4 regions of the Ureibacillus endophyticus genome follow, and region 4 is predicted to be linked to each of the others. Evidence: riboswitches for the same ligand, from Rfam matches in the RefSeq annotation. Region 4 holds a riboswitch; each other region holds the start of a gene.
The links. A riboswitch is a leader RNA that binds a small molecule or an ion and turns the genes downstream of it on or off. The one in region 4 is predicted to bind cobalamin.
Positions count from the first base shown of each region.

Region 1: it holds a riboswitch for cobalamin, as region 4 does, so the genes downstream of both, cobJ (precorrin-3B C(17)-methyltransferase) here and cobT (nicotinate-nucleotide--dimethylbenzimidazole phosphoribosyltransferase) in region 4, are expected to answer to the same signal.
Region 2: it holds a riboswitch for cobalamin, as region 4 does, so the genes downstream of both, NKR20_RS01735 (ABC transporter substrate-binding protein) here and cobT (nicotinate-nucleotide--dimethylbenzimidazole phosphoribosyltransferase) in region 4, are expected to answer to the same signal.
Region 3: it holds a riboswitch for cobalamin, as region 4 does, so the genes downstream of both, NKR20_RS10110 (glutaredoxin family protein) here and cobT (nicotinate-nucleotide--dimethylbenzimidazole phosphoribosyltransferase) in region 4, are expected to answer to the same signal.

Region 1 covers NZ_JAMYWW010000001.1:1,410,059-1,413,198, forward strand. Annotated here, with positions in the region: gene NKR20_RS06855 (hypothetical protein) at 388-531, opposite strand; cobalamin riboswitch at 809-991, shown strand; gene cobJ (precorrin-3B C(17)-methyltransferase) at 1,130-2,845, shown strand; gene cobK (precorrin-6A reductase) at 2,856-3,140, shown strand, end outside.
Region 2 covers NZ_JAMYWW010000001.1:350,596-353,735, reverse strand. Annotated here, with positions in the region: gene NKR20_RS01740 (FecCD family ABC transporter permease) at 1-902, opposite strand, end outside; gene NKR20_RS01735 (ABC transporter substrate-binding protein) at 865-1,857, opposite strand; cobalamin riboswitch at 2,004-2,206, opposite strand; gene NKR20_RS01730 (hypothetical protein) at 2,277-2,819, opposite strand; gene NKR20_RS01725 (sigma-70 family RNA polymerase sigma factor) at 2,982-3,140, shown strand, end outside.
Region 3 covers NZ_JAMYWW010000001.1:2,063,592-2,066,731, reverse strand. Annotated here, with positions in the region: gene NKR20_RS10120 (branched-chain amino acid aminotransferase) at 1-848, shown strand, start outside; gene NKR20_RS10115 (hypothetical protein) at 953-1,165, opposite strand; cobalamin riboswitch at 1,306-1,485, shown strand; gene NKR20_RS10110 (glutaredoxin family protein) at 1,617-1,841, shown strand; gene nrdI (class Ib ribonucleoside-diphosphate reductase assembly flavoprotein NrdI) at 1,838-2,215, shown strand; gene nrdE (class 1b ribonucleoside-diphosphate reductase subunit alpha) at 2,190-3,140, shown strand, end outside.
Region 4 covers NZ_JAMYWW010000002.1:95,137-98,276, reverse strand. Annotated here, with positions in the region: gene NKR20_RS18800 (hypothetical protein) at 1-89, shown strand, start outside; gene cobT (nicotinate-nucleotide--dimethylbenzimidazole phosphoribosyltransferase) at 138-1,193, opposite strand; cobalamin riboswitch at 1,284-1,461, opposite strand; gene NKR20_RS18790 (putative quinol monooxygenase) at 1,528-1,824, opposite strand; gene NKR20_RS18785 (acyl-CoA thioesterase) at 2,044-2,454, opposite strand; gene NKR20_RS18780 (heterodisulfide reductase-related iron-sulfur binding cluster) at 2,438-3,140, opposite strand, start outside.

The DNA.
Region 1 (3,140 bases), on a different contig from region 4:
GGTAGTATAAAAACAAAAAGGGGTTGGGACAAAACTAAAAAGACATTATTTTTCTAACTTGAAAAATGGTGTCTTTTTGATCTGAAGAACGTGGATTTCCATTCCGTGTGGACGCTTTCCGCGGGCATGGCCTCAACTAATTTTTGCCGTCAATGGCCGGCGAAAATGGATTTTCGGCTCAGTGCTCCTGTCGCTTACGCTTTCGTCGCAAATAAATTTGCTATTCCCGCAGGAAGCTTGGCTCTGTAGCGAAAGGCGAATGCCGTCAGCTACACTTAGCCACACTCCATTCCAATCAACTTTTTCTTAATAGCAGATTTTCATCACTATATTTCTAAATAAATTTTAAAAACCACCTTTTGTCCCAAACACTAAGTCGAGTCCAATCTAATTAGCTGCCTTGTCAAATTGATTTTGATCATCTAATACAGAACTATCATATGCAATTAGCGTTACATCTAATTTTTCCTCTAGCTGTTTTATTTCTTTGAGTTGCTGTTCATTTAAATCAGCAAATTTTGTTTTTTCCAAAATCATCACATCCTTTTTCGTAAGTACTGTTACAAGTGTGGAAAATTTGCTAAAAATCTATACTTGATATTTACAATTGAAAGAGCAGTTGGATTAATTATTATTTTTTATTTTATACAAAAACTATAAATAGAATTTAGTAATATTATGGTTTTGAAAGTTTTCTGATGTTTCTCTTTGGATTCAAATAATAAGGTGTTTTACACAATATTTACTTAAGCAATAAAAAATTGTTTCTATTTATAGAATAGTATGGTACTTTATTAATTAATTTAATAAATATGCAATTTAAATAAGTGCTCTTATTACGTAAGAGTTAAAAGGGAAACTAGTGAAAATCTAGTACAGCCCCCGCTACTGTAATGGCTGATGAAACTACAACATACCACTGAGAAATCGGGAAGGTGTAGGAGTAAGATGATGCTTAAGTCAGGAAACCTGCTTATTTAAACGATACTTACTTTTCGGAGGGAAAAGTACAGGCGAAACCTTGTGTTTTTGTGTTTTTTTATACTTTTGTATGTAAATTTCACGTGCCCGTACCTACCTGTTAAAGGTGAGTACGGGCATTTTTTATTGTAAATCGGAGGGTGTTTGGATGCAAAAAGGAAAAATCTTTGTTGTCGGCTTCGGACCTGGAGATAGGGATCATATTACAAAGCGCGCTGTAGATGCACTTCAACAAAGTGATCACATAATGGGTTATAAGACGTACGTTGAATTAATTCGGCATTTAGTAACTGCAAAAACCATTGTAAGCACGGGAATGACAGAGGAAGTTTCACGAGCACAACAAGCAGTGAAGCAAGCAGAGGCAGGAAATATTGTATCTGTTATTTCAAGTGGTGATTCGGGTGTGTATGGAATGGCAGGACTTGTATATGAAGTGCTGATTGAAAAAGGTTGGACAGAAGCAACAGGAATAGAAGTTGAAGTGGTTCCAGGTATTTCGGCTATCAACTCTTGTGCAAGTTTACTTGGAGCCCCTGTGATGCATGACTCTTGCACTATTAGTTTAAGTGACCACTTAACTCCGTGGACAGTTATTGAAAAGCGTATTGAAGCAGCCGCTATGGCAGATTTTGTAATCGCCTTTTACAATCCGAAATCAGGGCGTAGAACACGTCAAATTGTAGAAGCACAGCAGATTTTATTGAAGTATCGCTCATCTGAAACACCAGTCGGTTTGGTGAAAAGTGCTTATCGCGAGAATCAGAATATTGTGCTAACGAACTTAGCAGAGATGTTAGAACATGATATAGGGATGTTAACAACGGTTGTAGTAGGGAACTCATCGACATTCTTTTATGATAATAAAATTATTACACCCCGTGGCTATCAACGTAAATATACCCTTGGAGAGGAAAAGCAAATTTGGAAACCTCACCAACGTTTGAAAAAAGAAGCAGAACCATGGGCACTTGATCAAGAAACAGGAGTAGCGAAATCAGGCTTTGAAAGAATTGAGCCTATAAAAAAAAACTTAATTAACAACCAGTCTGTGAAAACGGCTGGAATCGCAACATTAGAAACAAATTTAAAATCCCAATCAAAATTCGAACAAACTCAAAATAATATTTCATCACTTGAAATGGCAAGAATGGCTTTAGCTTGTATTACAAAGGAACCAGTAAAGTCAGAATTTTTAGTGCAACAATCGATTGAATCGATTTTTGAGTTTGCGATTTCCCCTGGGGTTGCAAACAAAGTGATTACTCCTAAGCAAATGCAGGTGATTGCTGAGATAGTTGGGGAAAACGGTACATTTGAATACACACCAGATCATCGTTTCTATGTGAAGATTCCAACTGAAAATCCAGAATTCATAGTAAATAGATTACGTGAAACAGGATTGTATGTTCTTCCAATTGGAGACGTACTAAATGTAAAAGCATGCGATTTTTGCAATGGGGAAAAAGCTGATTCCATTCCATATGCTGAAGAAATTATGGATTCACTTGGTGGTATGAAGTTACCGAAAGAATTACATGTAGGCTTTAATGGCTGTGGGATGGCTTGCTATCGTGCGGTGTTTGATGATATTGGAATTGTTTATCGTAAAAAGAAATTTGATTTATTTATTGGATCAAAACCAGTAGGAAGAACAGCTCATGCTGCACAACCTGTTGCAGAGGGAATCGCACCTGATGCATTGATACCATTGCTAACCAAAATCATTGAGGAATATAAACAAAACGCACATCCCAATGAACGTTTATTTAAATATTTTAAACGGGTGAAAAAAATTGGACAGTTTGAATATCAAGATATGAGCTGCAAAATTAAGATTGAAGAGGCACCATGTGGCGATTAGGAGGGGTGGCATGATTTTATTTCTCGCAGGGACAAGTGATGCACGTGAACTTGCAATGGAACTTCAAAAACAGGGACATAAGTTATTGGCGACTGTTGTTACAACTTCTGCAGCTGATAGTTTAAGAGATGCCGGTATTGACTATCACGTAGGTCGACTATCAGTAGAAGATATGGTGACCTTAATTCATGAAAAAAAGGTGACAACGATTATTGATGCCAGTCATCCTTATGCTGAAGAAGCATCCAAAACGGCAATGAATGCAGCAAAAGAATGTGATGTTTTCTACATTCGA
Region 2 (3,140 bases), on a different contig from region 4:
GGCAATACATGGCGATGATTTGGTCCAATTATAAGACGTACTAAGTGAGGAACAACAAGTCCAACAAATCCAATTGACCCAGAAACAGCTACTGCTGAGCCGGTCAATAAAGACGCACCTACTAATATAAAAGCTTTTCCTCTTTTTACATTCACACCAATATGATCGGCAGTTTCCTCCCCAAGAGCTAACGCATTTAGTTCACGATAATGATAAAATAAAATAATCGATCCAATTATCATGAATGGAATAATGAGTTGAACGTATTCCCACCCTCTCATACCGACACTTCCATATAACCAATAAATAATTTGTGTCATAACATCTCTGTCACCTAATGAAATAATGAGGGAAACAAGTGCACCAATAAAGGAGCTAACAATAATACCGGCTAAGATAATCGTTTCAATTGCCAAACTTCTACTACTTAATTGCACTAACCCAAATACAACAAGTAGAGTAGTTAAACCACTTACGATGGCAACTACTGGCAGTGTAAAACTACCTAAACCAATAATAGATACTTGGAAAAACAAAACAAGAACCGCGCCAAGTGAGGACCCGGATGAAACTCCAATGGTATAAGGATCTGCTAATGGGTTACGTAATAGCCCCTGGAAAGCTGCCCCTGCTAGTGCTAAAGAAGCACCAACACAAAAAGCAAGAACGACACGGGGCAAACGGATATTCCAAATAATCATTTCTTCATTTTTCGGAATAACTTGTAGCCAACCCATACCCAATGTTTTTTCTGAAATGATATGTAAAATTGTTGCTATTGGTACTGTCACACTACTTAAAAATAAGCCAAGAAGGCCCGTACAAAGTAGGAGCCCTCCGCTAAAAATGTATAACCAAATTGTTTTATTGTTTAAAAATTTCCGGATAGATAAGTTTTGCAAGTGTCTCGACTCCTTCAATTAAACGAGGACCAGGTCTTGTAACCGTATCGTTATCAACGTCAAATACCTCTCCGTTTTTTACAGCAGGTACTTCCGCCCATCCTTCCCGCGCAAGCACTTGTTCACTTGGATTGTCAATATAGTATCCATACGTTGTAATAATGGCATCTGGATTTAATTTAACGATTTCCTCTTCGTTTAATTTCACCCAACCTTCTTGGTCTTCGGCAACATTTGTTGCTTGAATTGACTCAAGCATTTCGTGCATAAATGTATTTTTACCTGTTGTAAAAATATCTGGAGCTGGTGAAACTTCTACCCAAACACGTTTTTTCTCTTTCACTGAAGCTATTGCCTTATCTTTGATTGCTTGGTGACGATCTTTCATGTCCGTAATAATTTCTTCTGCTTTATCACTTGTACCCGTAGCAGTACCAATCATTTTAATTTTCTCGTAAACATCATCAAATGAACTTGCACTTCCAACTACGATGACTTTAATTCCTGCATCTTCAAATTGTTGCAATACTTTTGGATGGGTATTGTAGTGATAATCTGTTACAAGCGCCATATCTGGCATTAAACTTAAAACAAGCTCTGCATTAATATCTTGTCCACCAACTTTTTGAATGTTGGCTGTTTCAGCTGGATAGTTACAATAATCTGATACACCAATAATTTTATCTCCAAGCCCTAATGCAAAGGCAATTTCTGTATTACTTGTTTGAATGGAAACAATTGATTCAGGTGCTTTTTCAATCGTTATTTCCCTATTTGCATCATCTGTTATCGTTACTGGGAACACATTTCCCGATTTCTCATTAGCTTCTTCAGTTGCGTTTGTATCCGCGTCATCTTGTGTGTTAGTATCGTCCGTACCACACCCTGCAAGTAACCCAATACTTAACAGTAGAAACGCGGTGAACAGTCCCAACTTTTTGAAAATCTCTTTCATTTCAAATTCCTCCTTCTACGTTAGAACAATAAAAAAAACGCCATCCCTCTTGGAAAGCGTTTTGTAAAAAGGCAGTTTATGTAGAAGTATATAACCAAAAATTAAGTTCGGTTACCTGCGCTTTAAACATTCCTTTCCTCGAGGAAGTTTAAACTACATAATAGGCAGGTCTCCTGACTTACGAATCAACAGTCGGTTACTCCTTCCCATGTTATAAAACACAGTGGATATTGCGTAACCTTCCTACTCGCTTACAGTGGCGGGACCGTGTTGGATTTACACCAACTTCCCTCTTAGTCTTAAATCATTCTTAATCGAATATTTAAGAAACCTATATGTATCGTATTCATTTTTGTTCTAAAGTGAAGTATAGTTGATAGCGACGTATTTGTAAATGTCAGAAAAAATTTACTTCCAAGTTATTTTTCCCTTTCCTCCAACCATTCTTTATATTCATGTTCGAGGTATTCATCCGTTTTTACAACTGTCCATTGGTCGCTTTTCTTTTGCAAATTAACTTCTATCAAGTATTCCCCACCTGCTTCATCGAAGTCTTTTTTCACATAGGAAATGCTACCATGTACTAGTATAATTACTTCTTGCTCGTTAATCCTTTTAACTTTAATTGGTTCGTAGCTTTCAATACTATAGTTAGCATCTATAACATCATCCATCGAATCAATTTCGTCTTTTTCGATATTAATTCCCGTCTTCTGATCGATATTATTTTTTAAATCCGGATATCTATCCCAAAGCAAGTTTACGTCGTGATTTAATACAGCTTGTGTTCTATAGTACATATATTCTCGAATCGACTTTACATATGTAGTGTATTCTGATGTCTCTGGTTCAACGAATTCTTCTTTTCCTAAATTTGACTTTAAATCTTCTGGAAGTGAAATAGGATCTGAACACCCACATAAGAAAACTACTAGACTGCTAACGGCTAAAAGTTTTTTCATATTCGATACCTCACATTCCCTCTTAATATCTCTATTAATGTAATTGCCAGATTTGGTATTAGTTTCAAATATATCTTTTTTTCATTTTACTATAACATGTTTACGGAACGGTATTCTATCCACCTCCGTCTAACTGATAAAAACAAAAATGAGGAATTAAAAATGCATGCTAAATTAATACATTTAAAATCCCCCACCATCCAGGAAGTGAACCATGCGACAAAGGAAGAACAACTGGAATGGTTAATGGAACAGTATGGGGACTTAGTAATGAGACTGGCCTTTACGTATGTAAAAGAAAAACAAATTGCAGAAGATATT
Region 3 (3,140 bases), on a different contig from region 4:
AAGCTTATGTAACGGTAGATAATGATATTTTATTATTCCGTCCAGAACGTAATTTTGCTCGTCTTAATCATTCAAATGATCGTTTATGTATTCCAAAAATTGACGAAGAGTATGCATTAGAGGCTTTAAAACAATTAGTGAATGTGGACCGTGAATGGGTACCAAGTGCTCCAGGTACTTCTCTTTATATCCGTCCATTTATTATTGCAACAGAAGAACATTTAGGAGTACATCCTGCAAAAAATTATAAATTTATAATCATCATGTCTCCATCAGGCTCTTACTATAAAGAGGGAATTAACCCAGTAAAAATTATGGTAGAGCAACAATTTGTTCGTGCCGTAAAAGGTGGTACTGGTGAAGCGAAAACTGGTGGTAACTATGCAAGTGCACTAAAAGGTCAAGAAATTGCAGATCGTGAAGGGTACTCTCAAACATTATGGTTAGATGGTAAAGAAAACCGTTATGTTGAAGAAGTTGGTAGTATGAACATCTTCTTTAAAATTAACGGAACAGTTATTACTCCTGAATTAAACGGTAGTATTTTACCTGGTATTACTCGTGACTCAATGATCCAAGTATTAAAATCAAAAAATATTCCGGTTGAAGAACGCCGTATTTCTATTGATGAAGTTGTAGAAGCTCACAATAACGGAACTTTAGAAGAAGTTTTCGGAACAGGGACAGCAGCGGTTATTTCACCAGTTGGCGAGTTAAAATATTTAGAAGTAAAATATATCATTAACAATGGCGAAATCGGTGAAGTTTCTCAAATGTTATATGATACATTAACTGGCATTCAAACAGGAAAAATTGAAGATACTTTTGGGTGGACAATTCGTTTATAAAATAGTGGAATCGTAGCTACTAACAAAGGTAGCTGCGATTTTTTTTATAGAGGAGAATATTCAAAATTAAAAAGGCGAGCACAAAGATCTCACCTTTTTCTAAACTATTCTCTTTTATTCGATTGTTGATCTTTATCGTGGTTTGTTGCATTGTTTTTATTCTTTACTTTAGAATCAAATTCTTCTGCAATTTCTGCCGTGTTATCTTCTGGGTTATCTTGATGACTTGTAGTGTTTCTGTGTAAGTGTTTATAAGTTTCAAATGGATTATGATTTCGTTCATTCAGCGTTTTTTTATTATTTCTATTTCTACTCAAGCTGCTCACCTCCTAATGGTTAAGGTGTGCATTGATGAAAATTTTATGCTTTTCAATTTGTTCACTATAATATACCTAAAATACCATTTACAGAGGTAACTAACTCTGATACACTTAACATCAGTAATAAAAACTATATATTGTGTTCGTTTTTAATTGGTACTACTACATGTAGTTTAATAGGGAAGCCGGTGAGATTCCGGCGCTGTCCCCGCAACTGTAAAGCTGACGAAGATTCAATTACCACTGTGCATTTTGCATGGGAAGGGAATCCGCGGATGAAGCGAAGCCAGGAGACCTGCCAAGTAAAAACACTCAAAACATTTCTTCGGGGATTGAGAAATGGAGACGGTACCATTTTTACATCAATCGTTTCCATTTTATTGCTATCTCTTTTCGAAGAGGTAGCTTTTTTTATTTCCCCTTTACGAAAAGGAGAGGGATTAAATTGATGAAACTTTATACAAAAACAGTATGTCCAAAATGCTTATGGATTAAATCAGAACTCATACGAGCAGGAATAGCCTTTGAAACTATTAACATCGACCATGATGAATGCGCAAAAGAAAAGATACTTGATGCCGGTTTTCTAACCGTACCAGTAATCGAAATGGATGGTTTATTTTCTGGTAATCTCAATGACATAATGAGCAAAATCGAGCTGAGTATTTCGTGATTGTCTTTGCAAGTCGTACCGGAAATGTTCGGTATATTGCCTCAAAATTAAACGGCGATAAACAAGAAATTAAAGAAGGTTTAGTACTACAACAACCATATTTATTAATGACCTATACCGATGGATTAGGACAAATACCTGAAAAAGTTGCGAGGTTTTTAGCGAGGAATGCTCAACATTGTAAGGGTGTTGTTGTCAGTGGCAATCGAAATTTCGGTAATAATTTTGGCGTTGCAGGAGATAAAATTGCATCCCTTTACACCATTCCATTAGTTAGAAAAATTGACTTGCGCGGATATCCTGCAGACTACGAAGCTATCCAACTGTTTTATGAAATGAGGGTTTTGAATGAAATCATACTTGAAACTAAATAATGAAGTGCTGAATCAATATAGTCGAACAGGTTTATTAGAATTAGAAAAAGATCGAGAAGCAACCCGACGTTATTTTTTAGAGTACGTAAATGTGCGTTTACGTTATTTTATTGATATAGAAGAAAAGATTCGATATTTAGTAGATGAAGGATATTATGAACGTGAATTTTTGGATTTATACGATATAAATTTTATTAAAAAATTGTATAAAAAAGCCTATGAATATAACTTCCGGTTTCCTTCGTTTATGAGTGCAAGCAAGTTTTATGACGCGTATGCCATGAAAAGTAGAGATGGGGAAGAAATACTAGAAAAATATGAAGATCGTATTGTTATTATCGCTCTCTATTTAGCGCAAGGAGATAAAGAACTTGCAGAAAGAGCAGTAGAAGCAATTATGGAAGCTTACCAACCAGCCACACCAACTGCATTAAACAGTGGGAAAAAGGCAAGGGGAGAGCTTGTTAGTTGTTTTAAATTATCAATGGACGACACGATGAATAGCATCGCTGAAAATATTGGCTATTGTTTAGAACTTTCACGACTAGGTGGAGGGGTTGGGGTTAATTTAACAGATTTACGACCATTAGGCGACCCGATTAAAGGAATCATAAACCGAGCAAGTGGGGTCATACCGGTAGCAAAACTGTTGGAAAATTCCTTTAGTTACTCCAATCAACTTGGACAACGGAATGGTTCGGGGGTCGCCTATTTAAATATATTCCATGGGGATATCGAAAGCTTTATTTCATCAAAAAAACCAAATGCCGATGATAAAATTCGTCTAGCTACTTTATCCACAGGTATTATCATTCCAAATATATTTTTTGAGTTAATGAAAAGAGATAAAGATATCGTTTTATTTAGTCCTTATGATATTTATAGAGAATATGGTAAAAGAATGTCTGAAATCTCGATAACAGAA
Region 4 (3,140 bases):
GCGAGAAAACAGGTATTTCAAAGGCATCCTTCTTCTCCCAAGCAGCTCGTGAAAAGCTAAAACGAGAAGATTTAGATACGGAATTTTAAAAATGACCCCGTAAATGTTAGATTAATAACGTTTACGGGGTCATTTATTTATTTACTTAAAAGAAGCATCGATTCTTCAAGAGTTGCCATGTTTTTCATCATTGAGCAAGCCGCATCTAGAATAGGGAAGGCTAGAGCTGCACCCGAACCTTCGCCTAGACGCATGTTCATCTGTAACATTGGTTCAATGTCTAGTAATTGAGCCGCAATTTTTGCACCAGGTTCTTCCGACATATGAGAAGGGATGATGTATTCCTTTACGTTTGGTTCAAGTTTGTAGGCAATTAACGCAGCGATTGTCGAGATATAACCATCGATTACAACTGGCACACGATTTGCGGCAGCTGCTAGAATCACACCAGCCATACCCCCAATTTCTAAACCACCGACTTTCGCTAAAATATCGATAGGGTCCTGAGGGTTTGGTTTGTTTAACGCGATTGCTTTACGAATTACCTCTGCTTTGTACTCAATGCCACCAGCACCAACACCAGCACCGAATCCTGTTACTTTAAGGGGATCGCAATTATGGATAACGGATAAAATGGCTGCACTTGGTGTTGTGTTGCCGATTCCCATCTCACCAGTACCAAGTAGGTTAATGCCATTTTTAATTTGTTCTGTTGCAACTTCGATACCGACTTCGATGGAACGGATGGCTTCTTCTCTTGTCATGGCAGGACCTTTTGCCATATTGTCTGTACCATATTTTACTTTCTTAATCAAGACACCTGCATCAGTTGGAAGATCTTCTTTCACACCAACATCGACCGTTACGACTTTTGCGTTCGTAATTTTGGCGATGGCACATACACCTGTTAAGCCTTTAGGAAAACTTAATGTTTGAAACACCGTTACGTTTTGTGGATTATTTGTAACGCCTTCCTCATAAACGCCATGATCGCCAGCCATTACAATCATGGCCTTTTGATCAATGTTAGGGAATAGCTCTCCCGTAATGCCAGATAGTTGAACCGCAAGAGATTCTAATTTTCCTAGACTTTGTGGTGGTTTACTAAGGGCATCCACACGTTCTCTTGCTTTTACCATCATGTCTTGGTCTACCGCTTGAATTTGTTGTAATGTTTGTTGTAATAATTCCATCGTTTCATTCTCCTTTTTGTAAATAGTCAAATAAAAAAAGCCTGCAGTTTATTCCATAACAAATAAACTACAGACTTTTCCATCGTCTATATGATTCTAAGTAGTTAGGCAGGTCTCCTGGCTCAAGTTCAACATTTCATAAAGCCTTCCCAGAATATTTCTAGTGGCATTTTTCTATGAAACTCACTTTTACAGTGGTGGGACCGCTAAAGATTTACACTTTATTCCCTATTCTCCCTTATCGGGCACCTAATACTTTTATGCAGTTAAATATAATTTACGCCGAAGATCACTATTCGTCAAGAGTGAGAAAAATAGAGTAGATGAATTTTTCTTAAATAGATGAAATACCTTTTCCACCTAATGTTGTTAGGGTACTGATTCTTTCCATGCCAGTAATGATGGGTTTCGCAAGACTTATTAATGTTTGAGTAACCTCAAGACTAAGAGATGCTTGATGAGCACTTTCATTAGTCCATACTTCAAAATCATAAACGGTATTTGGTTCATTTTCAGAAGTATTCACCAGATAGATTTCACATTCATCTAGATTCTTTATTGATTGTGCTGCTTCTAATAAAATATTAATCATGTTTTCTTTTTCGCTTTCTTGTACCGTAAACCTGTTCAATAAACTAAATTTGTTCATGCTAATCTCCTTTATTTTGACATCTTTTAAGTATTATATCGTTACGAGTTTCTCCTATATCTCTTCTATGTAGGTAAAATGAAAAAGAGGATATATGCTCATGTATTGAACATAGTATCCTCCTTTAGAGTATTTAAACGATAAAAGGTGTTTTTTAATATATTAGGGGAGCGCAAATTTACTTTTAAGGGGAGAGTAAATTTACACGTTTACTTTTATTAATTTTTCTAACTCAGTTCTTATATCATCAGGGATCGTTGTAGCTTTTAATTGCTCATTTTCAATACTTACCCATGCACGAACTTCATAACCTTCCGCTAATAGGGTATCATTGTCATAAAATGTATGACGTAGCTTAAATACTTTACTTTTCACGTACTCTACGTCCGTTTGAATCGTAATTGTGTGATGATAATAGCCAGGGGATTTGAACACACAATTCGCTTCAAGCAAAGGGGTAACAATGTTTTTTTCTTTTAAACTTCGAGTAGGATAATTGATGGTATTAAATAATTCATGGGTTGCGTTGTCCATCCAGCGATAATAGTTGGGGTAGTAGACTATACCGGCTGGGTCTGTGTCGCCAAACTGAATTTTAAACGAGTACTCCATCTTGACTACTCCTTTCTACTGTTTCTACAGACGTACCAAATACGGCACGTTCTAAAATTTCTGCAATGTCAAATGTGCTTACCGTGTCTTCTACTTCTTTTGCTTTTGTTCCATCTGTAAGCATTGTTAAGCAGAATGGGCAACCAGATGAAATGACGGATGCATTTGTTTGTAATGCTTGTTCTGTACGCGCTATGTTAATACGTGTACCAACATGATCTTCCATCCACATTAAGCCACCACCAGCTCCACAACACATCGCGTTTTCACGATTACGTTCCATTTCTACTAAGTTAACACCTGGAATTGAACGTAAGATTTCACGTGGTGGATCAAATACGTCATTGTATCGACCTAAGTAACAAGAATCATGGAAGACAATTGTCTCTTCCACTCGATGGTTCATCTGTAAGCGACCTTGCTTCACTAGGTCATACAATAATTCGGTATGGTGTAGTACTTCACCTTGCCAACCGAAGTCAGCGTATTCATTTTTGAAAATGTTATAAGCATGTGGGTCGATTGTAACGATTTTAGTGACTTCATACTTTTCAAATTCTTCAATGTTAGAAGTAGCTAGTTCTTGGAATAAAAACTCATTTCCTAAACGGCGTGGTGTGTCACCAGAGTTTTTCTCTTTATTCCCTAAGATAGCAAACTTCACGCCTGCTTCGTTCATTAATTTT